3 regions of the Mesorhizobium sp. M0276 genome follow, and region 3 is predicted to be linked to each of the others. Evidence: riboswitches for the same ligand, from Rfam matches in the RefSeq annotation. Region 3 holds a riboswitch; each other region holds the start of a gene.
What was found. A riboswitch is a leader RNA that binds a small molecule or an ion and turns the genes downstream of it on or off. The one in region 3 is predicted to bind thiamine pyrophosphate.

Region 1 (10,432 bases), on a different contig from region 3:
AAGCGCCAGCTCGATGAGATTGGGTGTGACGAGGCGGCAAAGGGGCATCAGGTCGCGTTTCATGGCGGCGATGGCCCTTGCGTCCAGCAGCGCCCGGCCTGACGTCGAGGCCAGCACCGGGTCGAGTACTGCCGGCACCTGTGGATTTTCGCGTAGCACAGCCGCGACGGCAACGACGACCTCAGCCGTTGCCAGCATGCCGATCTTGATTGCCGCCACCTTGTTGGCCTGCAGCGCAGCGCGCATCTGATTGGCCACAAGATCGGGCTGCGAAGGATGGATTTCCATCACGGCTTCGTGCGTCTGCACCGTTAGCGCGGTGACGGTAAGGCAGGTGCGCACGCCAATGGAAGAGATCGTCTCGATATCGCGTGCAATTCCAGCCCCACCGCTGGAGTCTGATCCGCCGACCACGAGCACATGCGGTTCTCGCCTCAGCGCCATGGCTTTGTCTTTTCGATCCATTCTCGCGTGCGCGCTTCGGGATCGGCATTCAACGTGATGTCGGTGACCACTGCCGCGCTGTCCGCACCAGCCTTGAAGACACCGTCGAGCCGGTCAGGGGTGAGGCCGCCTATGGCGACTAGGGGAATGGGTACCACCCGATGCTTCCACTCGCTGATCCGCTTGAGCCCTTGCGGCGCCCATTTCATCTGCTTCAGGACCGTGGGATGGATGGGGCCGAGCGCGATATAGTCGGGCTCGGCAGCGATGGCCGTTTCCAGTTCTAGATGATCGTGCGTGGAAAGCCCGAGCTTCAATCCGGCGTACTTAATCGCCAGCAGGTCGGCCGCAGCCAAATCCTCTTGGCCGAGATGGACGAAGTCGCAGCCTTCCTCAATGGCGAGCCGCCAATAGTCGTTGACGATCAGTTGGCAACCATGGACCGCGCAGACGCCGTTCGCGCGGCGGATTTCCGTCCGTAGCGTGGCCTCGTCCCTATCCTTGATGCGCAACTGAACCAGCTTGACGCCAAGCGGCACCAGCCGTTCGATCCAGGCGGCGCTGTCGACGATCAGGTAGAACGGATCGAGCTTCATGAAAAAACTGCCCTGCCAATTGTCGGCGTCGACGGCACGGCGACCTCGCGCGGTTCGAGCATTCCCGAGCTGAAAGCTTCGCGACCGGCCTCGACCGCCTTGCCGAATGCTCGCGCCATGCCGATCGGATCGGCCGCCCTGGCGACCGCCGTGTTCAGGAGCACGGCGTCAAAGCCGAGTTCCATGACAGTCGCCGCGTGCGACGGTCGCCCGAGCCCTGCATCCACAATCAGCGAGACCCCAGGGAAATGTCCGCGCATCGAGCGCAGCGCCGTTATGTTGACCGGTCCGAGGGCGGAACCGATCGGCGCGCACCACGGCATCAAGACCTTGCAGCCCGCCGCAAGCAGCCGCTCGGCGACGACAAGGTCGTCGGTGGTATAGGGGAATACAGCAAAACCGTCCTCGCACAGGATGCGGGCGGCTTCTACCAGGCCGAACACATCCGGCTGCAGCGTATGGTGGTTGCCGATCACTTCGAGCTTGATCCAGCTCGTACCGAAGACCTCGCGCGCCATCTTCGCGGTGGTGACCGCTTCCTTGACGGAGTGGCAGCCGGCAGTGTTGGGAAGGATCCTTGTGCCCAGCGAGCGGATCAGCGACCAGAATTTTTCGCCGGCCCTGCCGCCTGCCATCTCACGGCGCAACGAGACGGTCACCACCGCCGTGCCCGAAGCCCTGACTGCATAGGCAAGGATGGCCGGCGAAGGATATTGAGCCGTGCCAAGGAGCAGGCGCGACGGAAGCTCGGTTCCATAAAGCTCCAACATGATCTAGCCTCCCTGCATGGGCGAGAGGATTTCGACCCGGTCGCCATCGCTTAGCTGGAATTCCGCCCGGTTGGCTTTGTGCACGAGGTCGTTGTTGACGGCGGTCGCGAGCCAATCACCCTCATAGTCAAGCGCGGCAAGCAGCCCGGCCAGCGTGGTGGCGGCAACCTCATGCGCTTCGCCGTTGACCATCAGTTTCATGAGCAAGCTCCTTGGTTCTGTCTTGACTGAAAACCAGGTCGGCAGCCTGGCGCGCCATGGCGGGAGCCAGGAGAAAACCGTGACGATAGAGCCCGTTGATCGCGATGATTCCACCGTTCGTTTCGACGCGCGGCAGGTTGTCGGGAAAGGCCGGACGGACGCCGACACCGGTTTCAACGATCTCGGCCTCGCCAAAGGCCGGATGGAGGGCATAGGCGGCACCCAGCAGCTCCATCATCGAACGAGCCGTCACCGGTCCCGTGGACCGGCTCTCAATCATCGTCGCGCCAATCATGAAACGGTGGTCGGTGCGTGGCACCGCATAAAGCGGAAAGCGCGGATGCAGCAGCCTGACCGGGCGCGACAGTGAGATATCAGGTGTGCGCAGGATCAGCATCTCGCCGCGAACGCCGCGCAGCCTGTCATTGGCTGCTGCCATTCCCGTGCAGTCGATCTGACGATCGAACCCGGAAGCACGCCGGACGTCAGCGCAGAAGTGGAATTCGACGCCCATCGCCGCCAGCCTGTCATGAAGTGCCGCCATCGCCTGACGCGGGTCGAGATGGGCTTCGTCGGGGAAGAGCAGTCCGCGGCGGAAGCGGCCGGCGAGGTCGGGCTCGAGCAACACGATTTCATCTTCATTGACACGCCGATGACCCGAGGTGCGGCTGGCGAACCGGTCGAGCTCGCCCGCATCACGCGGCGCGGCCACGACAAGTGTTCCGGCCCGTGTCACGTGACCCGGCAGTACCGCATCCCACCAGTCGGCGGCATCGCGTCCGAGATCCAGCACCGGCTGCTCGGCGCTTTCACGCTCGCACCATGGCGCCAGCATGCCGCCGGCGAACCACGACGCATTGCCGCCAAGGGTATGTGTTATCTCGGCAACGGTCACCGTCGCGCCACGTGTGGCGAGCTCGAAAGCTGCGGTGAGGCCGGCGACACCGGCCCCCTTGACCAGGACCCTCATGATCGCTCACGTGGCTGAGGTATGAGCGGTGCGCCGGTCTCGTCCGCCGGCAGATAGAGATCGCCGCCCTCGCGGTATTTCGCCGCCATCGCCGCCATGCCCTCTTTCTGTGCCTCGGCGCGGATGTCGTGAGAGATACGCATCGAGCAGAATTTCGGTCCGCACATCGAGCAGAAATGTGCCAGCTTGTGCGCCTCCTTGGGCAAGGTCTGGTCGTGGAAGGACCGTGCGGTTTCGGGGTCGAGCGACAGGTTGAACTGGTCCTCCCAGCGGAACTCGAAGCGCGCGCGGGAAAGGGCGTCATCCCTGACTTTCGCCGCCGGGTGGCCCTTCGCCAGGTCGGCCGCGTGCGCTGCGATCTTGTAGGTGATCACGCCGGTCTTGACGTCATCGCGGTCGGGAAGGCCGAGATGCTCCTTGGGCGTGACGTAGCAGAGCATGGCCGTTCCGAACCAGCCGATCATCGCCGCGCCGATGCCGGAAGTGATGTGGTCGTAGCCCGGCGCGATGTCGGTCGTCAGCGGTCCAAGCGTATAGAACGGCGCCTCGCCACAGACGGCGAGCTGCTTGTCCATGTTCGCCTTGATCTTGTGCATCGGCACGTGGCCGGGCCCCTCGATCATCACCTGGCAATCTTTCGCCCAGGCGATCTGCGTCAGCTCGCCGAGCGTTTCCAGCTCGGCGAATTGCGCCGCGTCGTTGGCATCGGCGATCGAGCCGGGACGAAGGCCGTCGCCGAGCGAGAAGGAGACGTCATAAGCGCGGCAGATGTCGCAGATCTCCGCAAAGTGCTCGTAGAGGAAGCTTTCCCGGTGATGGTGCAGGCACCATTTTGCCATGATCGAGCCACCGCGCGAGACGATACCCGTGACCCGGTCAACGGTCAGCGGGATGTAATGCAGCCGCACGCCGGCGTGGATGGTGAAATAGTCAACGCCTTGCTCGGCCTGCTCGATCAACGTGTCGCGGTAGACCTCCCAGGTCAGGTCCTCGGCGATGCCACCAACCTTTTCGAGCGCCTGGTAGAGCGGCACCGTGCCGATCGGCACCGGCGAGTTGCGCAGGATCCATTCGCGGATGTTGTGGATGTTGCGGCCGGTCGACAGGTCCATCACCGTGTCGGCGCCCCAGCGGATCGCCCACACCATTTTTTCGACCTCTTCAGCCATCGACGATCTGACGGCGGAGTTACCGATATTGGCGTTGATCTTGACCAGGAAATTGCGGCCGATGATCATCGGTTCGCTCTCGGGATGATTGATGTTGGCGGGAATGATCGCGCGTCCGCGCGCCACCTCGTGGCGGACGAATTCGGGCGTGACGAAATCGGGGATGGCTGCGCCAAAGCTTTCGCCGTCGCGTTGCAGCGTGCCGCGCAGGATCTCGCGGCCGAGGTTCTCGCGGATGGCGACGAACTCCATCTCGGGCGTGATGATGCCGGCGCGCGCATAGGCAAGCTGCGTCACCGCCTTGCCTGCTTTGGCTTTGAGCGGTCGGTGGCGGATGGGAAATTCCGGCGTCAGGCGTTCGCCCGTCGCGAATCCGTTGTCCTCCGGCCGGACATGGCGGCCGTCACAGTCCTCGACATCGCCGCGCGCCAAGATCCATTCGTGGCGAAGCCGGGCGAGGCCCTTTTCGATGCTGGTTTCGACAGCCGGATCGGTATAGGGGCCCGACGGATCGTAGACGGTAACGGGCGGCTCGCCGGCTGTCGGATGGACGGAGATTTCGCGCATCGGCACTTTGATCTGCGAGTGGATGGTGCCGGGCTTGTGGATCTTCCGCGAGGCGGGCAGCGGTCCCGTCGACACGGCGGGGGTGAGGGCATTCATCGTGAGGCTCCTTTGCTCATGCATTGGAGACCCAGTTCTGTGCCGGAAGGATGAAAAGACGCTTCTGTCGACCTGCCGAAACAGGACCTCGGGCGTGAACTCCCGCAAAGCGCTTGCACCGTCCCTACGCCAGTATGAACTGGATCAGGTTCAACGGGTCACTGCGCCGCGAAAGCCAGCAGTATCTCAGCCCCTTGCCGGGACTCCCCTGGTGAATGCCTCAGGTTGAACGGGCCGGCGCTATTTTGTCAAGCGCATTTGGCCGGCGGTGACGACCGGCGGCTAATCAAAACCGGGCGGAGTGCTCGCGCACGTATCAGAGCAAGTCACGCCTGGAGGAGCGGCGAAGCGCCCACGATAGGCGAGCCATCACGCGGATACCAAAGCTTTTTCAGCACGGCATTTTCGGAGCTAGCCGAAACGGCGTTGCTGTCGCCCAATTGGGTAAGATTGCGTTAGATGTCTGTCTTGCTCGTCATCGGCAATCCTTCCGCGTGAGCTAGACGCCCCGTTTGTTTCCCCACAGCAGAACATGAAGCTGCGGCAGTACAAGCGCCTCGAACCACCTGTCACGGGTCACCTTTTCGACCAGCCATTCCATGCGCTTCATCATACCGGCTATGTCGATGAAATCGTCTTCGTTACCGGGACGCGGCGGCGTGTGATTGCCGGGCTGGAGATAGACGGGCAATTGCGGATAGCGCGCCGCGGCGTCTTTGGCATAGGCATAGTCTTCATCGTCGAAAACGACGAGCTTGAGCGCCATTTGCGGCTTGTCCTGCGCCGCCTCGACGCAGGCGTCGAATGCGGCCCAATCCGTCGTCATTTCACTCGAGGGGGGCTTGGGGCTGAGCACCAGCACGTCGAGATCCGCGAACCATTGCCTGGACACCGAGCCTTGGGTTTCCAATGCAAAGCGGTAGCCCTCACCATGCCCGCGGTCGATCAGCTGGCCAAGCGGCTGGATGGCCGGATTGCCGCCCGACAGCGACACCATCACTGGCTGACCGCCGGAAAGCGCAATGACCTCTCGCCAGACCGCGTCGGCAGACATCATTTCCCAATCATGGCGGAAGCGACTGTCCACCGCATGCAGGCTGTCGCACCAGGTACAGCGATAGTCGCACCCGCCCGTTCTTACGAATACCGTCGGCAAGCCGATCAGCATGCCTTCGCCCTGAATGGTCGGCCCAAAAATCTCGCTCACGCGGATTCCGGGTTCCAACGCGCAAGTCATGGCCGGTATTCCGCCCAGGTTTTCGGTGTCTCGCTCACCCGCACAGCGGAGGTTTCCGGTAGCAGTCTCTTGCACCAGTCGTAGAAGTGGCGGGCCAGACATTCCGCTGTGACACGGTCATGCCACGCTTCGCCGACCTGGCGCAGGAACATGGCTTGTCGACAACGAGGGTGCGCCAAATTATCGAGAGGGCCGATCGGCTCGTGGGCGGCGGCATCCTGACCAAGGCTCAACCGTCCAAGGCCTCGCCTCGATCCGATTTCATGGTCGACTATCCGTATGTGTGGAACTTGGCCGAGAAGCACCGGCTCGGTAGCGCCTACGTCGAGCTCAGGCCGGAGGATGTCGAGGCCGACAAGCGCCGAGGTCACCTATTTCGGGGCTATCTGTGGGACCCGCCGCGCGCCGATCCGGCAGACGGCGAAGCTTGCCCATGCGGCCGGTCGCGAGGTGTCGATGACGCGTCGACCGCTATCGCGACGAGTTCCTGGACCTGATGCGCTCGGGCACGGTCGATATCGCCTTTCCCAACGACCACGAGATCAAATCGCTCTACCAGACCTCTTCCTTCGACGACGCGCTGGCGCGGATTCGCAAGGACTGCAAGATCGCCGCCGTGACCCGCTCGGAAAGCCAAGCAAGTGCCTTTTCGTCCGCTGCACGACCGGGTGGTTGCTTTTGACAAAGCTAAGGCAGGCTCGAAAACTTACGGCCTGAACCCAAACGTGAGTCTGGTGGTCTTCCAAGCGCCGATTTGACCGGTTAGGGTTTGCAGGGGCGCGAACAACCGGATGAACAAACGGAATGCTGCTGGAAAAACTGCAGGCCTGTTGGGGGATGAGCAGCAGCAGCATCTCCCGCAAAAGCAGGCCGTTGCGTTCCCTGCAGGTGGCACGTGATGATTTCGAGGATCGGCGCGAACGACAACGACAAGGCTCCTCGCGCGGTCAATCGCCCTCTCAGTCGCGCAATTTGCAGAGTTGCTCTTGAGACGCGCGCCGGCGAGCTCGAGGAGCGCGTAGGCTATCTCGTCCTCGGTCCAGCCGGATCCCGCTGCGCGATCCGCCAATTCCTGTAAGGCCGGTTCCAAGGCGAGCCGGCATTGAAGGCCGCGGTCCGGATGGTCGACCGGGCAGCTTGGTTCCAGGATCGCAACTCTTGATCGCTTCATTGCAGGCCATGGGCTCTCGCCCCTCTCCTTTTGCCACACCAGGCGCGCCAGCTCACGTGTTGTTGGTGCGCGCCACGGCAACCGCTTCATCTTGTCAACCAGCCACTCCAGCGATCCCGCGCGTTCCAACTCCGCAAAGAAATGATGCGGCGTGACGGTATCGAGTAAGGCGAACAGCAGGTATGTCGGCCGACAGGCGGACCCGGCGACGCACATGGGATTCAACGACGCCGGTCGCATACTGTGTGCCCTTACCGCAGCGTCTTTGGTACGCGCTGCTCGGCTATCACATTCAGGCTTCCGCGTCGAGCCGCCGAATATTCGGGCAAGCGCAAGTAGCCGCACGTTCCATTCAAAATGGTAAAAGATTCTTGTGCATTCGGGTTACCTAAAATAAGGTAACTGCACAAAGTGGTTAGCCGCCTTAGCGTAAGGGATTCGGAAAAAGCTGAACCACTTCAATCAGCTATACCGTGCATCGGGCGGAGGGGCGTGCCACGAACAAGGACTCTTAATTCCCCAATCTTTGGAGTCAGGTTAGCGGCGGCGAGTCAAGAACACACCCCAATCATTCTCGGGCTAAGAAGGTGACAATACGCGCATGCCCCGGTTCAACGGCGAAAACAAAGGCGAAGATACGACCATCAAGGATTTGAAGGAATTGACGTTTCAGGAGCGACTCGTGTTTGGCCTGGAACGGATCAAGGCGCAGCGGGGTTGGAAGAACAAGGATCTCGCTGCGAAGCTTGATTTGACCGAAGGATACATGTCGCAGGTCGTCCGCGGAAAGCGGGACGTCAAGCTGACGATGCTCGATAAAATGACCCGTCAACTCGAGGTTTCGATTTACGATCTGTTCGAGGTCAGCGAGCAGGATCTCCAAGTGCCGACACGGCAGGAGGAAAAGGGGCGAAAGTCAAAAAAAAAGACGACTGAGCGTCATTATGCGCAGCACGCGTGAGCGAGCGTTGCCCGGGTTTGCCCGAGGGCAAGCCTACAGATCGACTTCATCTTATCAATAATTGAGATTGAACCAGAAACGCTGCTTTTGCCCGTGCTCGTTTGGGATGTCGAAATACCATGGGTCGGCGCGACGGGGGCGCGCTGATGAAACTTGCTGGGTGCAGCTATCGCCGTCACGGCCGCCGCCAGTGTTACGATAGGTGATTTGGTCATCACGGCTATTGCCTGTGAACCCGTTGGTAAAACGATGTCTACATACATTGACCATCTTAACGCAGCGATCGGGCTCACTGCGATTGCCGTCGTGGCCGCGCTCACTGTAGCCGACCTTTGTGCCTTCAGGGCATTGCTCATAAATTTCCCGGCCGGGCGTGCCCGCCTTGGCTTCATGGCAAATTGGCCAGCTGAAGCCGGGTTTTGCCATGGCCGCGATCAGTTTTGTCATCGGCGGAACGCAATAGGAAACGCCGTGCCAGGATGGGTTTTGTGATGCTGCGCACAGAAGAACCTGGCAGCCCCACGACGCATCCTGCGCCTGGGCGGGCGCGGCCACCCATAGCGTGCCGGTGGCAATCAATGCAGCGGGAAACAAGCCATAAGATTGCATTTCGTCTCTCCTGTAGAAATTAAAAACGATCAGTTTGCATAGGCCCAAGTGCCATCGATTTTTGCGAATGGAAGCGACTTAGGCATAGACCAGCCGGACGAATCCGAGACTGTGCCGTTGCAAATCACGCCAGGAATTATGGGGTGCTTCTGACATTCGGTTATCCGCATTGAGCTCCCTTTGAAGGTCGTTTTTTGAAGTGCCGCCGTGGCCTCCTCGTCGGTAGGAACTTCCAGCTTCGCTGCTTCGGCCGCTTTTGTCTCAAGCTCAGTGACCTTCGTCTCGAGCTCCGTGATTTTCGTGCTCGTGGTCATGCTGTTGACCTCGTAGCCGGCGCCGAAGCCGACGAGAGCTGCAACTGCGGCGGCGATACCTGCGGAAACGTAAGGATTGGGCATGATGCTTCTCAATATCCTTCAATGCCAAGCCGCTTGAGAATGATAGCGGGATCCTTCTCACAATCCTTCTTCCAATCGGTATGTTTGACGCAGGCATAGGCGTATTGGCTGAGATCGGCAGACGAGAGATCGGCAAGCTTGTTGCCGATCATCTTCCATTGCTGAACGTCCTGCGGGTCGCAACCGGCGCCGCCGGCACCGCAATAGTTGGGATCGCGTTCTTCCACCTGCTTTTGCGTGGGGCCATCTTGTGTGGCGGACTGCGACATTGCTGCGATCGGGGCCGCTGCGAGGAGCAGCGCTCCCGTACCAAGTGCGTATGTGAGCAAACTGTTCATGTTAGCCTCCTTGGGATTCTATAGAGGATGCTGGAATGTCGGGAGTGACCGGAGGGGGCAAGGGGAGACCGGGGTCGAACGTGTCCGGAGCCTGCTCGGGTGCCTTTTTATCCCGCGCCGAAACATAGAGCCATGGCGGAAGGAGATCCTTGGAAGACCAGACCCCGTAACCAAGGCCGCGGGCTTTCCTCTCTATGTCGAAATAGGCCGGGATATGCGGTTCGTTCTGGTAGTTGAACGCATAGCCGATGCCTTCCGCGATTGCGGTGGCTGCCAGATTGGTTTCGCCGACGAAGCAGTGAGCGATGAGATTCTTGTTGGCGTCCCGGCCGACCGGAGCGCAGTTGACGTCCCTTTTGAGGGTCCGGAGGATCATCCATGCCTTGGCAACTTGACCTGCTGGCCATTCAATCTCGTCGCTGACGGCAGTCTGCTCCAGGCGAGGAGCCTCATAGCCGGCAAGGCGGACAATCTGTCCGCGATCCTTGAAGTCGAGCGTCGTGCCGTCGATCACCTGCACTTTACCGTAGATTTGTCGCGGTACGTCGGCCGGCCGGCTCTGCGCCAGTGAATGCGTCGGGAGCCCGGAAAGAAGGGCGAAGGTGATGGCAGCTGATCGCATCATTGTGCTTGTTGCGCTTTCTGTTGCTGCATCAGAACAGAAGCCGGGTGCGGCATATCTGAATAGGCCCATAAACCGACGCGCGCCGAGCGTGCGCTTTCTTCTGCGACCCTGTAGCCTGGAACGATCAGCTGGCCCGCGCCGTCGACGGCGGCAAAGCCCCATCCTTGGGCAATCATATAGGTGGCTAAGTCGTAACCCCGCTTGCCAGTAGTGGTCTGGCAGACGATGACGGCATTGTTCTGGTCGAGATCCTTGACGGTGGTGCAGACTGGTTTGGTAT
Region 2 (10,432 bases), on a different contig from region 3:
CGAGGTTTTCGCCGCGTCCGTCGGTGAGATACTGCGCCAAGGTCTCCTGCGGGTCGACCGCCTCGCGCTTCTGGTCGAGCGTGGCGATTTCCAGATTGGTGCCGAGCCGCACCGAACCGACATCGGGCTTCATCTCGCCGGTCAGCATCTTCAGCAGCGTCGTCTTGCCGGCACCGTTCGGCCCGACCAGGCCGACCCGATCGCCGCGCTGGATGCGAGTCGAAAACCCCTTGACCACGGTGAGATCGCCAAAGCTCTTCTCGATATTCTTGGCCTCGATCACCAGCTTGCCGGATTCTGCGGCATCGCTGGCCACCATAGTGGCCGATCCTTCGGCCCCGCGATGGCCGCGAAAACGCTGGCGCATGGTCTGCAATTCGCCCAACCGGCGCATGTTGCGTTTGCGCCGCGCCGTCACGCCATAGCGCAGCCAGTGCTCCTCACGCACGATCTGGCGGCCAAGCTTGTGCTGCTCGCGCTCTTCTTCCTCCAGCACCAGGTCGCGCCATTCCTCGAAATGACCAAAGCCCTTGTCCAACCTGCGGGTCTGGCCGCGATCGAGCCAGACCGTGGCGCGCGATACACGCTCGAGGAAGCGGCGGTCGTGCGAGATGACGATCAGTGCAGACGAGGTGCGGACAAGCTCCTCCTCCAGCCATTCGATCACGGATAGATCGAGATGGTTGGTCGGCTCATCGAGCAGCAGGATGTCGGGTTCGGGCGCCATGACGCGGGCAAGGGCGGCGCGCCTCGCCTCGCCGCCGGATAGGTCGTTGGGCCGCTCCTCGCCAGACAAGCCGAGATGCTCCATCAGATAGCTGGCGCGGTACGGGTCGTCGGCGGGGCCAAGTCCGGCCTCGACATACGCCCGAACACTGGCAAAACCCTCCATGTCGGGCATCTGCGGCAAATAGCGTATGGTCGCCGAAGGCTGGCGGAACACCTCGCCGTCCTGCGGCTCGATCAGGCCGGCGGCTATCTTCAGCAGCGTCGACTTGCCCGACCCGTTGCGGCCGACCAGCGCGATCTTGTCGCCTGCCGACGCCGTCAAGGCGGCACCATCGAGCAGCGGCGCGCCGCCGAAGGTCAGTTTTATACCGTCGAGATTGAGAAGGGGCGGGGCCATATCAGCTTTCAGGCAAGGGATAGGGATGGGCGAGCAGTATCGCGCGGCCGTGGCCCAGCGCGATTTCGAGGCGGCCCCTGACCTCATTGGAAATGGTCAGCGACGAGCCAAACGCCACCCCGACGTGGTTCAGCGGCCATTTGGCGCCGGTGACGGTCAGGCCGGCGAGTTGGGAAAAGCCGAGCACCGAAAACAACGTGCCGTCGGCATAGTCGAAGCCAGCCTTGCCGTGGAGCAAGGGGACACCCTCCTGCGCGCCGCTGGTTAAAAGCACATCCGTCCCGGCCTCGGCCAGCCGCAGGGCCAGCGCCAGATGCAGGAAGGCGTGGTCGGCGCGCTTGCCGCCGAAGGCGCCGGCGAGCACCAGGCTGGTCGCGCCGAGCTCCAGTGCGGCGGCGATGGCCAGTTCGCCATCAGTCTTGTCCTTTTCGGCCGGGAAAGTCCGGCGGGGAACAGTCGCGAGATCGTCCGGCAGGTTGGCCGGCACGGAATCGAAATCCCCCACCCACAGCTCCGGGACAAGGCTGAGCAGTCGCGCATGGCCGATGCCGGCGTCGGCGGCAATCACGCGGGAGCCTTCGACCTGGCGGTCGAGCCGTGGCGTGCGGATGAGGTCGCCGCCAAGCAGGATGGTGAATGTGCTCATATCGTGTGGCCCTTACCAGCCCGGCAACGGAAACGGAAGGCGGCAAACTCCCACTTGCGTGGGGGATCGGCCCGGCCTATGTGTCGAAACGCTCTAACGGGGTGCCGGACGCGATCTTCGCGGACCGGCTGAGAGGCAGTCTCGCCAACCCGCTGAACCTGATCCGGTTTGTACCGGCGGAGGGATTAGACGTTTCGGACAGTCCGACGCCTCAATTCCTTTCAATTCGAACGAAGGAGGCGCCGATGCGCACGCTCTTATACGCTCTTGTCTCAGCCATGACCTTGGTCTTGTCCGGACCGGCCTTGGCCAAGGACAAACTCACCGTCTACACCTATGAAAGCTTCACCGCCGACTGGGGTCCGGGTCCCGTGGTGAAGAAGGAATTCGAGGCCGAATGCGGTTGCGATGTCGAGTTCGTCTCGGTCGCCGACGGCGTCGCGCTGCTCAACCGCGTCAGGCTGGAAGGCGCATCGACCAAGGCTGATATCGTGCTCGGCCTCGACACCAATCTGACCGCCGACGCCAAGGCCACCGGCCTGTTCGCACCGCATGGCGCGGTGGCGGACGTCTCTGTGCCGGGCGGCTGGAGCGACGACACTTTTGTCCCCTTCGATTACGGCTATTTCGCTGTCGTCTACGACACCGAGAAGCTGAAGAGCCCGCCGAAGAGCCTGAAGGAACTGGTCGAAGGCAGCACCGACGACAAGATCGTCATTCAGGATCCGCGCACCTCGACGCCGGGCCTTGGCCTGCTGTTGTGGGTCAAGTCTGTCTATGGCGACAAGGCGCCGGAGGCCTGGGCCAAGCTGAAGGCGAAGGTGCTGACGGTGACGCCGGGCTGGAGTGAGGCCTACGGCCTGTTCACCAAGGGCGAAGCGCCGATGGTGCTGTCCTATACGACCTCGCCGGCCTACCACATGGTCGCCGAGAAGACAGAGCGCTACCAGGCTGCCTCTTTCGAGGAGGGTGAATATCTCCAGATCGAGGTCGCGGGCATCACCACGACAGGGGCCAAGAACCCGCTGGCGGCAAAGTTCATGGCCTTCATGACAGGGCCGAAATTCCAGGATGCCATCCCCGAAACCAACTGGATGTTCCCGGCCGGGAAGACCGAAAAGCCGCTCAACCCGGCCTTCGACAAACTGGTCAAGCCGACCAAGACATTGTTGCTCAGCCCCGAGCAGGTCGCCGCCAACCGCAAGGCCTGGGTGGATGAGTGGCTGACGGCGATGAGCAAGTAGGGCTCAGCCACCTCGGATGTTTGCGCCAAGCCACCCCCCTCTGGCCTACCGGCCATCTCCCCCTCAAGGGGGGAGATCAGCTACTTTGCTGGGGGCTCGTCCCCGGCAACGTTGGAGGTTGGCGAAGGCATGGGTAACGGCTAATCTCCCCCCTAGCGGGGGAGACGTCCGGCAGGACGGAGGGGGGCGCGACGGAGCGCGGCCTTCGCTAAGAACCTCAAGTCAGGTGGCCCAGCGTGCAACGCGCGTCTGACCCCCGCATCACAGCTGGCATCCTGGCGCTCGCCGCCATCGCGCTGCTCATCGGCGGCGCATTTGCCGGCCTGCTTTTCGAAGGCGGCCACGACCTCTCTGGCGCCTGGGCAGCCTTCGATCCCTATCTCCTGCGCGTCGTGCGCTTCACGCTCTGGCAAGCGGTATTGTCGACGCTGCTCTCCGTCGTGCCTGCACTGTTCGTCGCACGCGCTATGTCGCGGCACCCACGCTTCTTCGGCCGCGCCTTCATCCTGCAACTGTTCGCCGTACCGTTGGCGCTGCCGGCCATCGTCGCGGCACTCGGCGTGCTGGCGCTTTATGGCCGCGCCGGCTATTTCGCAGGCGTGCTCACGGTGATCGGCGGTGGAAGCTGGCCGGGTATCTACGGCCTGTCGGGCATTCTCGTCGCCCATGTCTTCTTCAACCTGCCGCTGGCGACAAGGCTGTTCCTCGAGGCGCTGCAGACTATACCAGCCGACCAATGGCGGCTGGCGAGCCAGCTCGGCATGGTGGCGCGCCCGGCATTCAGGCTGATCGAATGGCCAACGCTGCGTGCCGCATTGCCGGGTGTCGCCGGGCTTATCTTCATGCTCTGCATCACATCCTTCACGATCGTGCTGACGCTCGGCGGCGGGCCGGCCGCGACGACGCTGGAGGTCGGCATCTACCAGGCGCTGCGCTTCGATTTCGATCCCGCGCGGGCGGTGACGCTGACGCTGCTGCAGATCGTCCTGACCTTTATCGTGGTGCTGGCCCTGACGCGGCTTGGCGCCAATGTGGTCGGCGACACCAACCTGCCGGTTGCCCAACGCCGCTATCTCTCCGTCAACAGGAGCGAGAGCTGGCTGAACGCCATGCTCATCGTCTTGGCGCTGCTGTTCGTCGTCGGGCCGATGGCGGCGACGGTGTCGGCCGGGTTGAGTGCCGACCTCGGCCGGCTGGCTGGTGAGGCCACTGTCCGACAGGCGACTCTGACCAGTGCGGTGCTGGCCTTGCTGTCTGCGCTGCTCTCGGTGATGCTGTCGCTGGCGCTGACCATGGCGCGGCGGGCACTGGCGTTGAACCGCCGCGCTGGTCCCCGGACAATGCTAGAGCATGTCACGGATTCAGGCGCCGGCTTTGTCCTGGTCGTGCCGCCGATCGTCGTCGGCGCCGGCTGGTTCCTGTTGTTGCGCCATGTCGGCGATGTCTTCGCCATCGCCCCGGTCATGGTCGTTACCGTCAACGCGGTGATGGCGATGCCGTTCGCCCTGCGCGCCGTCCGTCCCGCCTACGATGCGGCCAGCGAGCGTCACGAACGGCTCTGCGCACAGCTCGGCATAGCGGGCTGGAACCGATTGGTTCTGGTTGACTGGCCGTCGCTGCGGCGGCCGCTCGCCACCGCCTTCGCTTTCGCCATGGCCCTGTCGCTCGGCGATCTCGGCGTCATTGCCTTGTTCGGCAGTGATTCCGTGCAGACATTGCCCTACCTTCTCCTGGCGCGCATGGGGAGCTACCGCACCGCGGATGCCGCCAGCCTGGCACTGCTGCTGGGCCTCGTCTGCCTCGCGCTGATCGTGGCGGCGCACTGGCTGGGAAGGGAGAGGGTCCGGGATGCTTGATGGAAAGGTCAGCCGGCTCGAAAAAGGCGCGCCGGTGCGGCTGGACAGGGTGTCGTTCAGCTACGGAGAGATGCCGCTCGTCTTCGACGTCGAGTTCGCCACGTCGAAGATCACCGCCATCATGGGGCCGAGCGGGTCGGGCAAGTCGACCCTGCTCAATCTGGTCGCCGGCTTCGAGATGCCACAGTCGGGCCGCGTGCTGATCGGGGGCGCCGACGTCAGCGCCGACCCGGCCTCGGCGCGGCCGGTATCGATGGTGTTCCAGGAGAACAACCTCTTCGCCCATCTTTCCGTCGAGCAGAATGTCGGGCTCGGCCGCTCGCCAGCCCTGCGGCTGACCGAGGCGGACCGCGCCGCGATCGCCGAAGCACTTGTGCGCACCGGTCTTGGAGGCAAGGAAAAGCGCCTGCCGCGCGAACTTTCCGGCGGGGAACGCCAGCGCGTCGCATTGGCCCGTGTCCTGGTGCGCAACCGGCCGGTGCTGCTGCTCGATGAACCCTTCGCGTCGCTCGGGCCCGCTTTGCGCGATGATATGCTGGATCTGGTCGCCGCCGTTCATGCCGAGCGTGGCATGACGGTGCTGTTTGTCACCCACCAGCCTGAAGACGCTCGCCGCATCGGCGAGCACATGGTGTTTCTCGACAATGGAATGGTCGCGGCAATCGGCAAGGCAGATGATTTCTTCACTGGGGCTGGTCCCGAAGTGTTCCGGCGCTATATCGGCGAGAGTGGCGGTTTATCACGAGATATTGCCCGGAAGCGGACATAATTTACGGTCAAACCGGCTCCAGGCGATGTGGCGCTTGCTTGCCATGACTGGAGGAGTGTGGCTAGGTCCGACCTGCTGGTCCGGCACAGGACGTGATTTGCCTGCAGCATCCGCCGCCCGCCCGAGGGACGTGCAACGGATGCTGCAGCAGTTTAAGATAGCGCATGACGTGTTCCGAAGATCGCCCCCGGTTTTCGTGGTTATGCGCCGGGACCCGAAAGGAAACCGTTCTGGCGATCGGCGTTGATAGACTACGAATGAATCCGCTGGCGCGTTTTCTTGCGCTGGCCGGTTTTGCCGTGGCGCTGGCGAGCTGCCAGATGTTCATGCCGCCGGAAGTACAGGAGTCCGGCTTCCAGCCTTCCGACAAGCCGATCACGGTCGACAACGTTGGCGCCAACAACAAGCTCGCCGAACTGGCCAAAGCGCAGCACCCGCGCATCCTGGCGACTTATGGCGGCGAATATTCCGACCCCAAGCTCGAGCGCATGGTCGCCAAGGTGGTCGGCAATCTGACGGTGGTGTCTGCCAACCCGACGCAGACCTATCGCATCACCATCCTGAATTCGCCCAACGTCAACGCCTTCGCGCTGCCCGGCGGCTATCTCTACATCACCCGGGGCCTGCTGGCGCTGGCCAATGATTCGGCTGAGCTTGCCGCTGTCATCGCCCATGAAATGGGCCACGTCACCGCCAATCACGGCCTGCAGCGCCAGCAGCTGGAGGCCGAGGAGGGCCTGGCGACGAAAGTGGTTTCCGATGTGCTGGGCGACAGCCCGACCGCCAAGGCGGCGCTGATCCGCGGCAAGCTGAGGCTGGCGCAATTCTCCCGCAACCAAGAGCTGGAAGCCGACGCCATCGGCATCAAATCGATCGGCGAAGCCGGCTACGATCCTTTCGCCGCCGGCCGCTTCCTGCAGTCGATGTCGGCCTATACGGACTTTCGTTCGATCAGCGGCGCCACCGATGCCAGCCTCGACTTCCTGGCCACGCACCCCAACACGCCGCAGCGCATCGATCTGGCGCAGCGCCATGCCCGCCAGTTCGGCGCGCCGGGCGTCGGCTCGCGCGACCGCGATTCCTTCCTCGCCGGCATAGACGGCCTGCTTTATGGCGACACGCCTGAAGAAGGCTATGTGCGCGGCGAAACCTTCCTGCATCCGGGCCTCGGCGTGTCCTTCTCGGTGCCGCAGGGTTTCATCATCGACAATTCGGCGGCCGCGGTGACGGCAACCGGTCCCGGCGATATGGCGATCCGCTTCGACGGCGTCTCGATCGACAAGAACCGCGCGCTGACCGACTATATCCGCAGCGGCTGGGTGGCCGGCCTCGACGACAGCAGCGTCAAGCAGGAGACGATCAACGGCAACGAGGCGGCGACGGCGCATGCCGGCGCCGAAGGATGGCAGTTCGACATTGCCGTGATCCGTGCCGGCGGTCAGGTCTACCGGCTGTTGACTGCGGCACCTTCGGCCAGCACCTCGCTGGATGCGGTCGCGCGTTCGGTCAGCGGATCTTTCCGTATCCTGAGTGCTGCCGAAAAGGCCGCGTTGAAGCCACTGCATATCCGCGTCGTCACCGTCCAGCCAGGGCAGACGATGGGTTCGCTTTCGGCTCAGATGGTTGGCGTCGATCGCAAGCTCGACCTGTTCCGCGTGCTCAATGCGCTGTCGCCGGGCGCCGCGGTTTCTGCCGGCGACAAGGTCAAGATCGTCACCGACAAATAAGAGCTCGCTGCGAATTCATTTGCTGAACGTCTGTTACAGATCAGGCGGCAGTCGCCATGAACTCCGGGTTCTGCTTCACCAACGCCACCTTGAGCTTTTCCATGGCGCGGGCCTCGATCTGGCGGACACGTTCCTTGGAAATGCCGAGCGTCTCGCCGAGCGCTTCGAGTGTCGCGCCCTCGTCATTCAGCCGGCGCTCCTCGATGATCCTCAGCTCCCGTGCGTTGAGCGCGCGCAGCGCCTCCCTCAGCCATAGCGAGCGGCGCGCGACATCGATCTTGTCTCCGACGATCTCGTCGGGCAGCGGATCGTCGGAGACCAGGAAATCCATGCGCTCGGTCGAACCCGCATCATCGGCAACCGGCATGTTGAGCGAGGAATCGGGTGCCGACAGGCGCGAATCCATCATCGCCACATCGGCTTCGGAGACGCCGAGTGTCTCCGACACTTCGCGGTATAGGGTCGCGTTCGACAGCGGCTCGGCGCCATTCGCCAGCCGGGCGCGCAGGCGCCGCAAGTTGAAGAACAGCGCTTTTTGCGCCGAACTGGTGCCGCCGCGCACAATCGACCAGTTGCGCAGGATGTAGTCCTGCATCGAGGCGCGGATCCACCACGTCGCGTAGGTCGAAAACCGCACCTCGCGCTCCGGCTCGAAGCGGGCGGCGGCTTCAAGCAGGCCGACGTGGCCCTCCTGGATCAGATCGCCGAGCGGCAGGCCGTAGTGGCGGAATTTCGAGGCCATGGAAATGACCAGCCGCATATGGGCGACGGTGATGCTGTGCAATGCGTTCTGGTCGTTGTCCTCTTTCCAGAGCAATGCCAGCCGATGCTCTTCGTCACGTTCGAGGTAGGGAGCCTTCATTGCCGCGCGGACCATGATCCGTCCTGCCGTGTCTTCCATCATGAGGCGCTCCCTGGCTCAGGCGATGCGGATGACTTTGCAAACTTGGCTGGCGCCCGGTTGAAATAGCGGCGTCGTGCCCTAGAACTGCCAGAACGTGCGGTACGCCGGAAAGGTTCCCTGGTTGTTGCCAGGCGGATCAGGTTGCTTGAACGATGTCTGCAGGACCGGTGACAGCCTCGATCGCCGCCAAGAAACGCCATTTGGAGAATCCAATTTCAGAAACGTGTGATTTTCGAAATCCGGTTCCTTATTTTCTCACCTCGCATCTGGCAGTTTCCAGCGCTCACACAATGCCGGATATCCGGCCAAGGACGGGATCACAGAAAAATGAAATGGCTGAAGTCGCTCATTATCGCCGGAACGCTGCAGGCTCTGGCTGTCACCGCAGGCAATGCCGGCGCCAATCTCGACCAGATCAAGCAGGCCGGAGTCATCAAGGTCGGCACGGAAGGCACCTATGCGCCATTCACCTATCATGACACTTCCGGCGCCCTGGTCGGCTTCGATGTCGAAATCGCCAAGGCGATCGCCGACAAGCTCGGCGTCAAGGCCGAGTTCCTCGAAGGCAAGTGGGACGGGCTGATCGCCGGCCTCGACGCCAATCGCTATGACGCCGTCATCAATGAAGTCGGCATTACCGATGCCCGCAAGGCCAAGTACGCCTTCTCCGATCCTTACATCGCCTCCAAAGCAGTGCTGATCGTGCGCGGCGACAACACCGACATCAAGACGTTCGCCGATCTCAAGGGCAAGAAGTCGGCGCAGTCGCTGACCTCGAATTTCGGCAAGCTGGCCGAGGCGAACGGCGCCGAATTGGTCGGCACCGATGGCTTCGACCAGTCGATCCAGCTGCTTTTGACCGGCCGTGCCGACGCCACCATCAATGACAGCCTGTCGTTCCTCGACTTCAAGAAGCATAAGCCCGACGCCAATGTGAAGATTGCCGCGCAAGAAGAAAACGCCGACTATTCCGGCGTCATCGTGCGCAAGGGCGATCCGGAACTTGTTGCGGCGATCAACAAAGCGCTGGCCGACATCAAGGCCGATGGCACCTACCAGAAGATCGCCGACACCTATTTCGGCCAGGACGTTTCGAAGTAAGCTGGTGAGGTGGGCCGGTCTCCGGCCCACGAGACATATCAAGCGGCGAGCCGTCTTTGACCGGCCGCCGCTTTTGTCGTGATATGTCTGACGCATTCACGCCTTGATGAACCGCCTCGACCATTGGAGAATCTTACGTGCCGCACTGGCTGCAACTGATGCTGGAGTCACTGCCTTCGCTGTTGTGGGCGGCGCTGATCTTCACCGTTCCGCTGACGCTGTTGTCCTTCGCTCTCGGCTTGACGGTCGGCCTGGGTGCTGCGCTCGCCCGGCTGTTCGGACCGAAGCCCCTGGTCGCGCTAGTGCGCTTCTACGTCTGGATTTTTCGCGGCACGCCGCTCCTGGTTCAGCTGTTCCTGATCTTCTACGGCCTGCCGTCGGTCGGCATTCTGCTCGATGCCTTCACCGCGGCGTTGATCGGCTTCACGCTCAACATAGGCGCCTACACGTCGGAGATCATCCGCGCCGCGATAGGCTCGGTGCCGAAGGGCCAGTGGGAGGCCGGCTATTCGATCGGCATGACCTGGAGCCAGGCGATGCGGCGCACCATCCTGCCGCAGGCCGGCCGGGTCGCGGTGCCGCCGCTCTCCAACACTTTCATCTCGCTGGTCAAGGACACGTCGCTGGCGGCCGCGATCACCGTGCCGGAAATGTTCCAGGCGGCGCAGCGCATCGTCGCCACCACCTATGAGCCGCTTATCCTCTATGTCGAGGCGGCGATGCTCTATCTGGCGATGAGTTCGGTGCTGTCGGCCTTGCAGACGCGACTGGAAACCCGGCTCAACCGCTATGGCGGCTTCCTGGAGGCGCGCTCATGATCGGCCTCACCAACATCGAGAAACGCTTCGGCGACAATCTTGTGCTGAAGGGCGTGACGGTCACCATTGCCGAAGGCAGCGTTACAGCGCTGGTCGGGCCTTCAGGCGGCGGCAAAAGCACCTTGCTGCGCTGCGTTAACCTCCTGGAGATCCCGACTTCGGGCACGGTGCGCATCGGTGACGAGGCGCTGGAATTCCACCCCGGCGTCAGGGTTCCGGCCAGGGATATCCAGCGCCTGCG
Region 3 (10,432 bases):
CTGCGTCCCGCTTCCTCTGCAGGCACGCCACTGTTGATAGCGTCGATGGCACGCTTGGTCGACGGTCCCAAAAGATCATAGCTGCCGCGCGCCTTGACCGCGCGTTCCCAGTCGAGCAGCGCATTGACCCAGCGCTTATGGTCGAAGCGGTCGCCGGATTCGACGAGAATGCGGCCGAGCAGCAGCGCTTGTTCGGTATCGTCGGTGATGGTACCGGCAGCCAATCCCTTCGACACTGGATGATTGGCGAAAGGCGCGATGAAATCCTCGACATGGCCGTAGAGTTCGGCAATCCGGGCCGGCGACAAAAGCTGCGTCGGCATGCCGAGCGCATCTCCCAGCGCTCCGCCGACAAGCGCGCCCATGGCGCGATCGAGCGGGTCCTTGGCTGTGTCCGGCATCGCTCAGAACCTCATATGCAGCGCGAAATGCGCGGGGTTGAGCAGGCTGGTGACATATTCGATCGGCCGGTCGTCGACGGCGCGCGTCAACCGGCGGCCGCGCAGGAACGGCGTGCCTTGCGGGCAGCCGAGGATAGTGGCGTCCTCGGCGTTGAGCATCTCGATCTCCACCCATTCCTCGCCGTGGTCGGGAATGAGGCCGGCGGCGCGCAGCGTCTGGTGCAGCGAGCCCTCGCGCAATCCGCGCAACGGCACGTCTTCAAGCTCGGGTGACAATGGCAGCCGGCTGCGCTCGATGGAGATCGCATGGCCGTCGCTGGCGTTGGTACGCACCCGGTCGACGGCGATGAAGAACGGGCTTTTGATACCAAGCAGCGAAGCCAGATCGGTATCCTCGATGACCTCCAGCCGCAGCGTCCGCGTCTCGGCATTGGCGCCCGCATCGGCCAACGCCCGCGACCAGCCGATGGCGTCGTCGACCGGCTTGCCATCGAAAGTGACGAAGGAGCCGATTCCGACCTTGGTGGTGATCAGCCCGCGGCTGGACAGTTCCTCGAGGCCCTTGCGGACCGTATTGCGGCTGACGGAGAAGCGCTGGACGAGTTCGTTCTCGCTTTGCAGGCGGTCGCCGAAACCGAGAACGCCGGAGCGGATTTCATGTTCGAGAACGGTGGCGATCTGTTCGGGCTTGCCCGTGCCTGGAGACAGTTGAACTGCGCGCCGCTTCATATAGGTACCTGTTCAGTGAACCTGTATAATCCTGTTCAATACAGATCTACGGACGCCGTGTCAACGTGACCTGAGGACGAGCAAACGGGCGCGGATGTTGGAGGAACGCCTACAAAAGCGCCGACGACGGGCGGGCATACGGACTGCGAAGGCCGACCACCATCAAGAGGATAGCGCTGGTTCTTGATTCAATCCTGGCCGGAACCGTTACGGTATCGACACTTCACGGGGCTCAACGAGGATATCCGCCTCGATCGCGGCGTTGATGAATGCCGCCCGTGCCGCCGAGGCTTCTTTCTTCCCCTCAAGCACGGCCAGGCAGACCTTGCGAGCAACCATGTGCCGTTGCCCGGTTGCAACCGGCCAGCGGTTCATCAATATGTCGGCAGCCTGGGCGACCCGCTCCACGTTGAAGATCGAATTTCGCGATCGGCCGAGCGCAATCCGGACCGGCTCATCGAAACGCTGGTCTTGCACCACCCCACCTCCCGGAATCGAACGTGCCGACCCAATCCCCTGTATTGTGATAGGTTTCGCGCCAAAGGTGCAAGATGTCCGATTCCAGTGGCCAGAAAAATCCCAGGCTGATCGTCGTCGTCGCATTCGATCGCGGCGAGGACGACGACTTGTTTCCAGCCTTTGGACCCGCCGACCAGCAGAGCAAGGATCGCGCCATACGCACCGCCAGGGCTCTGGCGGCAAAGCATGCCGGCGTCATCGCCTGGAGCCGCGAGGCCGATCCGACGCTGGGCGAATATGGCCCGCCGAACACGCTCTTCGTCAGCGGCGATGTGCCTGACATGGAGTAATCGATCGGCGCCAGTACCTGACCCGAACCAAGCGTCCGGCGGCTAGGAGTGACGTTCCCCGGAAAACCGTTGCCCTCCTTGACGCTTGACGCAAGCGGCTCTTCGGCCGCCAAGCAAAAGCCCGCCACGGGCGAACCGGGGCGGGCCTTGGAGGAGGACAAGGTGTGGGACCCTCTCCTCTTGTTTCCACGGGGGGTGTGGACCGCGATTACTTTACGAAAATTCCCAAACGAGCCGGATCACAAACGGATCGTGGCACATCACAATCGGGTGCGTGCCGGCATCAAGGCGGTCACGAGATCGCGATCGCTCTTGATGACTGACGCTCTACTCCGACGATTGCGGCTGCGCCCATGGATGACGCCCAGGGCAACGCATAATGGCTGTGATCGCAGCCGATAGGCCTGCCTATCAGGCGATCCCGTAGAACAGCCTGTAGTGGACGCGCTTCATATAGTCCCGGTACTCCGGCGTGGCGGCCAGCAGCGCCTCTTCGCGCAGGATGCGATGCACCTGGAAGAAGGTGATCACGGCGTAGACGGCGAGATTGTAGAAGGAAAAGGCGGACAACAGGAACAGGACATGGCCGGCAAGGTAGCCGGCATAAATCGGGTGCCGCACCAGACGGTAGGCACCACCGGTCATCACACCGCGATTGCCCGGCAGAATGGCAAACGAACGCCCCAGAGATATCTTTCCCCAGATCACGAACCCCAACGCCAGGGCTTGCAGCGGCGCGGCGGCATAGACCGGGATGATGGCTGCCCCGGGCTCCAGGTCGATGAAGCCGACACCGAAGCTGGCGATCACGGAGACAACTGCCGTGAGCGGGTTCCAGTCGCGAACCTGCGGTCGCCGCGACAGAAGCAGCCAGGTAAAAGTCAGAACCTCGGAAATCGCCACCAGCGCCACGTTGAGGCGGGTCGGGTCGAGCATGAGGTGATACACGCCACGGTAGACGAACATCCCCGCGAAAGCCAGCGCGCAGATCCGAAAGAAACCCTCCCGCAAATCGACCAGGATTTCGCGCTTCCGGGCCGCGGACAAGATCCTGTCGTCATTGATGTGCGAAAGGGTTTCGCTTTTTGATATGAGCAAGGCAAGCACCCCAATGATCCCTCGGGGCAACCTTTGCACGCAACCATTGCCGGGCGGTTAATCAACAAGATCAGATCAGCACTAAACGGGATATGACGCACCGAGGATGCAGCGCGAAGCGCGCCCTAGCGGCTCGCAAGAAGTCGGGCCGGCACCATGGCGGCAGGCAGGTCTGATCCATTCCGCTCTGCAATTTCTGCTTGCATTTTTGGAACAAATGACGAACACTAGGCAGGTCACCGCTGAAGCGGGTGTTCGGGGGGCCAGCGAAATGGCGCGTTGGAAAGGTGCGGGGCTGGCTGCCGCCGTAAGCGGATTATTTGCGCTGACGACAGCCCTTCCATGGGTGCGCTTGTCGCTGGAAAGCCTTGTCGTCCTCCTTATCCTGAACACATCCGCCCTCGCCACCGGCAAGGATTACGCTGTCTGCTTCAGCGACCGCAAGGTCGGTGCCGATCAGCTCATCGCCGCCTGCACGCCGATTGCCGATGACAAGACGGCACCGTCGCGGAACCGTGTCATCGCCTATTTCCGTCGCGGCCTCGCCTGGGACGACAAGCATGATTACGACCGGTCGATCGCCGACTACAGCGAAGCGATCATGCTCGATGCCAGAGATGTCTCGGCCTACTTCAATCGCGGGGCTGCCTGGTACAACAAGGGGGAAAACGACCGCGCCATCGCTGACTTCAATGTCACAATCAGCCTCGAGCCTGGCTCCGGCGACGCCTACTACAGCCGTGGCCTGGCCTTCTTTCGCAAAGGCAAGACCGACGCGGCTATTATCGATTTCGAGCAGGCGCTCACTGTCGATCCGCAAAACCACAATGCGCGCAACAGTCTCGGCGCCACCTGGCAACGCAAGGGCGACCACGACAGGGCTATCACCGAATATGACGAGGCGATCCGCCTCGATCCACAAGGCGCCGCAGTGTATGTCAACAGAGGCATCGCCCACGCTTCCAAAGGCGACTACGACCTTGCGATAGCTGATTTCGACCATGCCATCAGCCTCGATCCGGAAAGCGTCGACGCCTACGCCAATCGAAGCGCTGCCTGGATTGGCAAGAGCGACTGGCCGCGCGCAGTTGCCGATGCCAATCGGGCGATTGGGCTCGCCCCCGACAGCGCGGACGGCTACTACAACAGGGCCGTCGCCTGGACGAATACAGGCGGCAATGATCGCGCCATAGCTGATTTCGATAAGGTGATCGACCTCAACGCGAAGGATGCTGCCGCCTATTTCGGCCGCGCGCTCGCATTGACCCGCAAAGGCGATCGTGACCGCGCGACGGCCGACTGCCGAAAAGCCATGGAACTCGAACCACAACGGTCCGGCGCCTGCAACGAGCAGGTGACAGGCGGTGAAGCTCCGTCTGCGGATGCATCTATGGCCGCTCCCCAGCAGGACAATTCAGCGGCTATCGCCTGGAATCTGCAACGGGGGTTGAACCAGCAGATTCAAGGCTATGTCGGAGGCGCGATAGACTCGTTCAGCTTTGTAATCGGGCTCGATCCCAACAATGCCGAAGCCTATTACGATCGCGCCCTGGCCAGGGCGTCTGTAGGAGACTACGTGATTGCCGCTGCCGACTGCAGACAGGCAATCAAGCTCGATCCGAAACGGACAGGTACCTGCAACGAACAGGCCGCAGACGACAGGGTCCGGCCAGTCGAACCCGTTGCGTGGGAGGCCAAGGACAATCACAAGCGCGCCGAAGCCGACCGCAAGAAGGCGCGGACCCTCGGCGCGAACTAGACAGGTTCAGGGAGGGCCGGTGGATGGGACGTTGGAAAGGCTTTAGCGTGGCGGCGGTCGCCGCTTTGTCGTTTGTTGCGATAAAGGTATTGCCCTGGGCGCTCGGCTTTGCCGGCGGCAAATATCTTTACCAGACAGTGGCGGGTTCGCCCGATCCACAAATGCTGACCACAGCTCAGGTAAGCGAACAGATTGAAAGCCAAGGAAGCCAGATTTTCAAGGCAATCAAGCAGGAGTTTCCAGACGACTACGACGTCGTCGTGGAAAAAATCACGGCCGTGGCCAGACTTGGAAATGTCGATCAGGTGCGAAATGCGAGCAGGATGGCTGTCGCCGATCTCAGGCGAAGATACGCATCCCTGCTGTCCTCGGCTCCGGACGGCAAAGCCGCCGAAGCGCTGCGTGCACAATCGGATATGCTCAACCATGTCATGGCGCGGGAAACCGCTGCCATCTGCAACAACTACCTTCGTGAAGGGCCGGATGCACTCGGCACGCCGGACCAGGATTTCCTGATCGACATGGACAAGGTCGGCGCCACCCTGTTCCACGCTTTCGGCGCAGCGAAGAATGGCAGTCTGCCGGCCGCCGCTGCCAGCGACGGAGACTGGTCGCTGCTGGCCGACGCTTTCATCAACGCTGGCGGCACTCCCGCCGAGATGACTGCCATTGCCAATATGAGCCGGGAATTCGAAGGTCTCTGCCCAGCCGTAGCAAAACTCTACGCAGCCGCCCTGCCGCTGCAGGGTGAACCCGGGCGACACATCAAAACCACTCTGCTCTATGAGATCGTCCGGAATTGAATCGGTCGGGTCTGCTGATCTGTGGGTCTGACGTAAAGCTGCCGCACCTCGTGAGCTTCTTGGCTGGCCAGCCATTTCCTCGAAGGTCGAGAGCCGATTGGCTCCCTACCCCAGAGCTGAATTGCTGAAATACTTCGCGAAATCAGGGCGTTGCGTCAGAACTTTGCCATTGGCATCGCGCAGGATTCCGGACGCGAAGAGGTAGTCGCCGATCGCTTCCATCTTGGCCGTATCCATCGTCCCGATGGCGCCGCTTTGGCTCCGCAGATAATGGCCGTCGACCAGCATCTTCAGTGAAGCCTCGATCAGTGCCGGGTTGGTCAGCGTATCCTTGTTGGCGGCGACCAATAGGGCTGCCGCCTCCTCGCGATGATCAACCGCGAACTGGTAACCGCGCCGCGTTGCCTGGACGAAGGCGGCAGCAGGTTTCGGATTTGCCTCGAGATAGGCTTCGCTCGAAGAGATCAGTGTCGTGTGCTCATCGGGCACGCCGTAATCGGCATAGACGAAACTGCGCTGCTTGATACCTTTCAACTCGGCATCAACGCCTTCCCAGGTCGACACTTCGAGCGTGAAGTCGACCGAACCGTTGGCCAGCGCCTCATAGGCTGAGGTACCCAGCGTCACCGTCTCGAAATTGCCTTTGCCGCCGTCGTGCCGGATGATCGTGCCGATTAGTGCGTTTTCCCAGGCGCTGCCGAAGCCGCCATAGGTCAGGCCGTCGAGATTCCGCGGGCTTTTGATCTCGCTGCGAGCCGCGTTGAAAACCACGCGGCCGGTTTCGGATTGCACCACCGCGTAGACGCCCTTCAGGTCGGCCCCGGCGGCTTTCTGGGTGAACAGGCTGATCGTGCCGTTGATGCCGAAATCGGCGACGCGGTTGGCGACCAGCGTGCCAGCACCGGCATCGCTGTAAGGCAGGATCCCGACCTCGAGTCCAGCTTCGGAATAGAACCCCTTGTCGCGGGCGACGAACAGGCCGATGTGATTGGTGTTGACCGTCCAGTCGAGTGCGACGGTAACCTTTTGCGCCGCCGATTGTGCCCGGGCTCGCCCCGATCCGGCAAACAGCGGAAGGCCGGTGGCAAGGGTCAGCAGCAGAGCCTGCCGGCGCGTCAAGTCAATCATGGTCATTTCCTTTGGATGGGTTGGGGTTGAGGATGATGTCGAGGATCTCGGCCTCGAGCGCACTTGCCTGGCGCGCAGCATCGCCGCCGAGGCTGCGCGGTCGCGGCAGCGGCACCTTGATTTCGCGCACGATGCAGGCCGGGCGCGCCGACAGCACATAGATGCGGTCGGACAGGAACACGGCTTCGCGCACATCATGGGTGATCAGGAGCGCCGTCCAGCCGTGATCCCGCCACATCCGCTCAAGTCAGCGCTGCATCGCGGTGCGCGTGAGCGCGTCGAGCGCGCCGAAAGGCTCGTCGAGCAAAAGCATGTCGCGCTCCTGCACCACCGTGCGCAGCAGGGCCGTACGCTGGCGCATGCCGCCGGACAGCTGAGCAGGAAAATGCCGCTCGAAGCCAGCAAGCCCGAACTCGGCAAACAGCGGCGCAACACGTGCCCGCGCCGCCTTGCGCCCGATGCCCTGCACTTCGAGCCCCAGCGTCGTGTTGTCGAGAATGCGTCGCCACGGCATCAGCGCGTCGCGTTGCGGCATGAAGGCGAAATGCCTGCCGTGGTCATCGAGGGCGCGCCGTCGAACAACATCTCGCCCTCGCCGTGCTCGGCGCCGGTCAGAAGCTGGAACAGCGTCGACTTGCCGGCGCCTGAGGGCCCAAGCACCGAGACGAACTCACCAGCGCCGACACTCAGCGAAATATCGGCCAGCACGTCGAGCCCACCGAACGCCTTGCGCACATGCCGCAGTTCGAGCCGGCTCATCGCCGCTTCCCTGCGGTTTGCTTGCCCTCCCAAGGCATGGCAATGCGCTGCAACAGTACGGTCAACCCGAACAGGGCAAGCGTAAGCGCTGCGCTGACGCCGACAGCGGCCAGCACCAGGTCGGGGCGGAAATCGTTCTTGGCGTTGAGCATATAGATGCCCAAGCCCTTCGCCGCACCCGCATATTCGGCGAAGATAGCGCCGACCACGGCATAGGTGATGGAGATCCTCAGGCCAGCAAAGAAGTAAGGCAGCGCCGAAGGCAGCCGCGCCAGCACGAAGATGCGCCAGCGCCCTGCCCCCATGGCGTGCAGCATCTGGCCGATCTCGGCCTCGGTCGACTCGTAACCCTCGACCAATGCCACCAGCATCGGAAAGAAGGTGACCAGCGCCACCAGCATGATCTTGGGCGCCAGTCCGAAGCCAAACCACAGCACCACCAGCGGCGCGATCGCCACCAGCGGCAATGTCTGGCTGAAGATGAAGACGGGAAACAGCGCGCGGCGCAGCGGCTGGAAAAAGTCGACAAGTATCGATAGCGCAAAGGCGACGCTGAGCGAACAGGCAAAGCCAAGCAGCGTGGCGCGGATGGTCGGAGCGGCGTTGTCGATCAACGCCTCGCGATTGAGCATCGCTTGCTCAAGGACGCGTGACGGCGCCGGCAGTGTCGTCGGCTTGATGCCGGAATAGATGGCATAAAGCTCCCAGGCCAGCAGGAGCAGTCCGACCGACATCGTCACCGGTACCGCCTTGACAAGAAGGCTCGCGATCGGGCGCGAAGAAACTGGGGATGGGACCACGGCAGGTAACCTTTGACGGCCTCGCATAGGCGGCGGCTGTTTCAGACGGCCGACGGGCTGTTGGCTGAAACCGTGACGTCGAGGGTTACGTGGCCGGCACCCGGTCCGAAGCGGCAGAAGGCCGCGTCAAGCGCCGAAAAGATCGCGCCCGCATCACCGCGCAATTTCGTGCAGAAATGCTTGGAGCGCTCATAGACGCCCGACTGCTTGAGAAAATCGATGCAGCCGTAGATCTCATCCATATGGTCGTCGGTGCCCATCACATAGAGCGAGAACTGCGCTGCCGCCGGCTGGCCAGTCGAAGCCGCGCCGCGCACCGCCGCGATGGCCGCATCCCTGCGCGGGCCGAGTGGCCCGACCGGTCCGCCAAGGGCATCGGAGCGGCAGATCGGATCGTCCGGCTCGCCCGGGCAGCCGCGTGAGATGGTGGCTGACAGCACGCAATGTTTACCGCTGCGCGCCGCCGCCACGAAGAGGTCGCGCATGGCTGGAAACAGCACCTCGGGTGGCCCGACCAGCAGGGTCGAGATGTCGTCGGTCTCGATCCGGAGCTTGTCGCGATAGGGACCGAGCGCGCCCAGCGCGCCAAGGATGACGCCGACGAAATCGTCGGCCATGGGATATAGGGAAATCTGTGCGCCTGAAAACATGGCCCGCCTCGCTCCGCTGGTATTACCCAGATCAGCTTTTAGGGTCTGTGGGCTTGCCGCCCCCGTCTCAGCCCCGACCGTACGGAGCACCCCTGTGGATGCGCGGGTTAAAGCACCAATCAAACCGAAGTGAAAGCCATTTTTTCAGCGCGCTGCACCAAAAAGCATTGCGCCAGGCGTGGTTCTTGGGTCGAAGACGCCGATGTTTCTGGAGCGAAATTTTATCGGGAACCTTCGCTGCCGCGACCGGTTGTCCCCATAGTCGCAAATGCGATCACCTTCGTAGAAACAAGCGACGAGTTCACAGAAATGGAGACAAACCATGTTCATGAAAATCCTCGCAGCTTCGGCTCTCACGATTGGTCTGGCCATGTCAGCCATGGCGCAAAGTGCCGGCAGCAATAACGCAAGTGGCGATGGCGCCGGCAGCGGGAAGTCGGTGACTGTGGAGCCGAACACCCCGGCTTCGCCGAATACGGTTAGGCCCGGTACTGTCGACCTCGGCATAACCAACAGCACGACCGGCATGCCCGGCGACATGAATTCGAACGCAGATCGAAATTGCCCGGCCGGCCCGCAGGGCGCGCAGCCTGACGCCACCCACACCTCGCCGGGCACCTCTGTGCCGACGGTCAACGATAACCACTGCGGTAAGTAGGCCATTGCCGGCAACCGAGGAAGCCGCGAGCGCATGCTCCGCGGCTTTTTTGGGCGCCCGCGGAACCGGGCACTCCTAAACAAGGCCAAGCTGGCATTATCGATCTTTTCAAGCGGGGCGCGGTCTCGCAGCCGCCAAGGGTCAACGTCATACCCAACGCAGCAGGCGTTACCCCCCGCAGCGTGTTCCTAGCCGCGCTTGATTTGCCACGTGGCGTGCTAAGATGGCGCAGTCCTTGATATCAGGCGCTCGACGGCTGCACCGAGGTGACAAGGCGCAGTGACCTGAAAGGGCTTGGCCTGCGACGAAGCCGCTCGACGGTCTCGTCGAGCCGGCACAGTCGCCGGTTGTGAAGTCTACGAAACAGCCTTTTCGCGAACCGGCAGCTTCCAGCCCGGCCTGACGAAGTGGCAGGTGTAGCCGTTGGGATATTTCTCCAGATAGTCCTGATGCTCAGGCTCGGCTTCCCAGAAGGGACCGACCGGCGCCACTTCGGTGACGACCTTGCCCGGCCACAGACCCGAGGCATCGACATCGGCGATAGTGTCCTCGGCGACGCGCTTCTGTTCGTCGCTGGTGTAATAGATCGCCGAGCGGTAACTCAGCCCGACATCGTTGCCCTGCCGGTTGCGGGTCGTCGGATCATGGATCTGGAAAAAGCGCTCCAGCAGCGTGCGATAGCTGATGATGGCCGGGTCGAAATTGATCTCGATGGCTTCGGCGTGGGTGCCGTGGTTGCGATAGGTGGCATTGGGCACGTCGCCGCCGCTATAGCCGACACGGGTGGAGATGACGCCGGGATAGCGCCGTATTAAATCCTGCATGCCCCAGAAACAGC

Region 1: it holds a riboswitch for thiamine pyrophosphate, as region 3 does, so the genes downstream of both, thiC (phosphomethylpyrimidine synthase ThiC) here and NKJ01_RS14990 (YkoF family thiamine/hydroxymethylpyrimidine-binding protein) in region 3, are expected to answer to the same signal.
Region 2: it holds a riboswitch for thiamine pyrophosphate, as region 3 does, so the genes downstream of both, thiB (thiamine ABC transporter substrate binding subunit) here and NKJ01_RS14990 (YkoF family thiamine/hydroxymethylpyrimidine-binding protein) in region 3, are expected to answer to the same signal.

Annotation. Positions count from the first base shown of each region.
Region 1 covers NZ_JAMYSC010000002.1:228,774-239,205, forward strand. The annotation lists gene NKJ01_RS02750 (hydroxymethylpyrimidine/phosphomethylpyrimidine kinase) at 1-444, opposite strand, end outside; gene NKJ01_RS02755 (thiamine phosphate synthase) at 435-1,040, opposite strand; gene NKJ01_RS02760 (thiazole synthase) at 1,037-1,810, opposite strand; gene thiS (sulfur carrier protein ThiS) at 1,814-2,011, opposite strand; gene thiO (glycine oxidase ThiO) at 1,980-2,981, opposite strand; gene thiC (phosphomethylpyrimidine synthase ThiC) at 2,978-4,813, opposite strand; TPP riboswitch at 4,917-5,033, opposite strand; gene queE (7-carboxy-7-deazaguanine synthase QueE) at 5,313-6,050, opposite strand; partial or broken gene NKJ01_RS02785 (6-pyruvoyl trahydropterin synthase family protein) at 6,047-6,172, opposite strand; partial or broken gene NKJ01_RS02790 (adenosine kinase) at 6,368-6,681, shown strand; gene NKJ01_RS02795 (helix-turn-helix domain-containing protein) at 7,823-8,182, shown strand; gene NKJ01_RS02800 (hypothetical protein) at 8,237-8,791, opposite strand; gene NKJ01_RS02805 (hypothetical protein) at 8,821-9,189, opposite strand; gene NKJ01_RS02810 (hypothetical protein) at 9,198-9,527, opposite strand; gene NKJ01_RS02815 (thermonuclease family protein) at 9,529-10,149, opposite strand; gene NKJ01_RS02820 (thermonuclease family protein) at 10,149-10,432, opposite strand, start outside.
Region 2 covers NZ_JAMYSC010000009.1:144,601-155,032, reverse strand. The annotation lists gene NKJ01_RS09840 (ABC-F family ATP-binding cassette domain-containing protein) at 1-1,126, opposite strand, end outside; gene NKJ01_RS09835 (thiamine diphosphokinase) at 1,128-1,772, opposite strand; TPP riboswitch at 1,860-1,974, shown strand; gene thiB (thiamine ABC transporter substrate binding subunit) at 2,018-3,016, shown strand; gene thiP (thiamine/thiamine pyrophosphate ABC transporter permease) at 3,253-4,872, shown strand; gene thiQ (thiamine ABC transporter ATP-binding protein) at 4,865-5,641, shown strand; gene NKJ01_RS09815 (M48 family metalloprotease) at 5,899-7,368, shown strand; gene NKJ01_RS09810 (RNA polymerase factor sigma-32) at 7,409-8,272, opposite strand; gene NKJ01_RS09805 (amino acid ABC transporter substrate-binding protein) at 8,600-9,373, shown strand; gene NKJ01_RS09800 (amino acid ABC transporter permease) at 9,511-10,191, shown strand; gene NKJ01_RS09795 (amino acid ABC transporter ATP-binding protein) at 10,188-10,432, shown strand, end outside.
Region 3 covers NZ_JAMYSC010000016.1:66,867-77,298, reverse strand. The annotation lists gene NKJ01_RS15045 (ADP-ribosylglycohydrolase family protein) at 1-401, opposite strand, end outside; gene NKJ01_RS15040 (GntR family transcriptional regulator) at 405-1,130, opposite strand; gene NKJ01_RS15035 (DUF982 domain-containing protein) at 1,338-1,607, opposite strand; gene NKJ01_RS15030 (hypothetical protein) at 1,682-1,939, shown strand; gene NKJ01_RS15025 (methyltransferase family protein) at 2,351-2,986, opposite strand; gene NKJ01_RS15020 (tetratricopeptide repeat protein) at 3,309-4,796, shown strand; gene NKJ01_RS15015 (hypothetical protein) at 4,820-5,599, shown strand; gene NKJ01_RS15010 (ABC transporter substrate-binding protein) at 5,705-6,727, opposite strand; gene NKJ01_RS15005 (hypothetical protein) at 6,720-6,965, opposite strand; partial or broken gene NKJ01_RS15000 (ATP-binding cassette domain-containing protein) at 6,975-7,486, opposite strand; gene NKJ01_RS14995 (ABC transporter permease) at 7,483-8,313, opposite strand; gene NKJ01_RS14990 (YkoF family thiamine/hydroxymethylpyrimidine-binding protein) at 8,328-8,936, opposite strand; TPP riboswitch at 8,927-9,040, opposite strand; gene NKJ01_RS14985 (hypothetical protein) at 9,259-9,594, shown strand; gene msrA (peptide-methionine (S)-S-oxide reductase MsrA) at 9,951-10,432, opposite strand, start outside.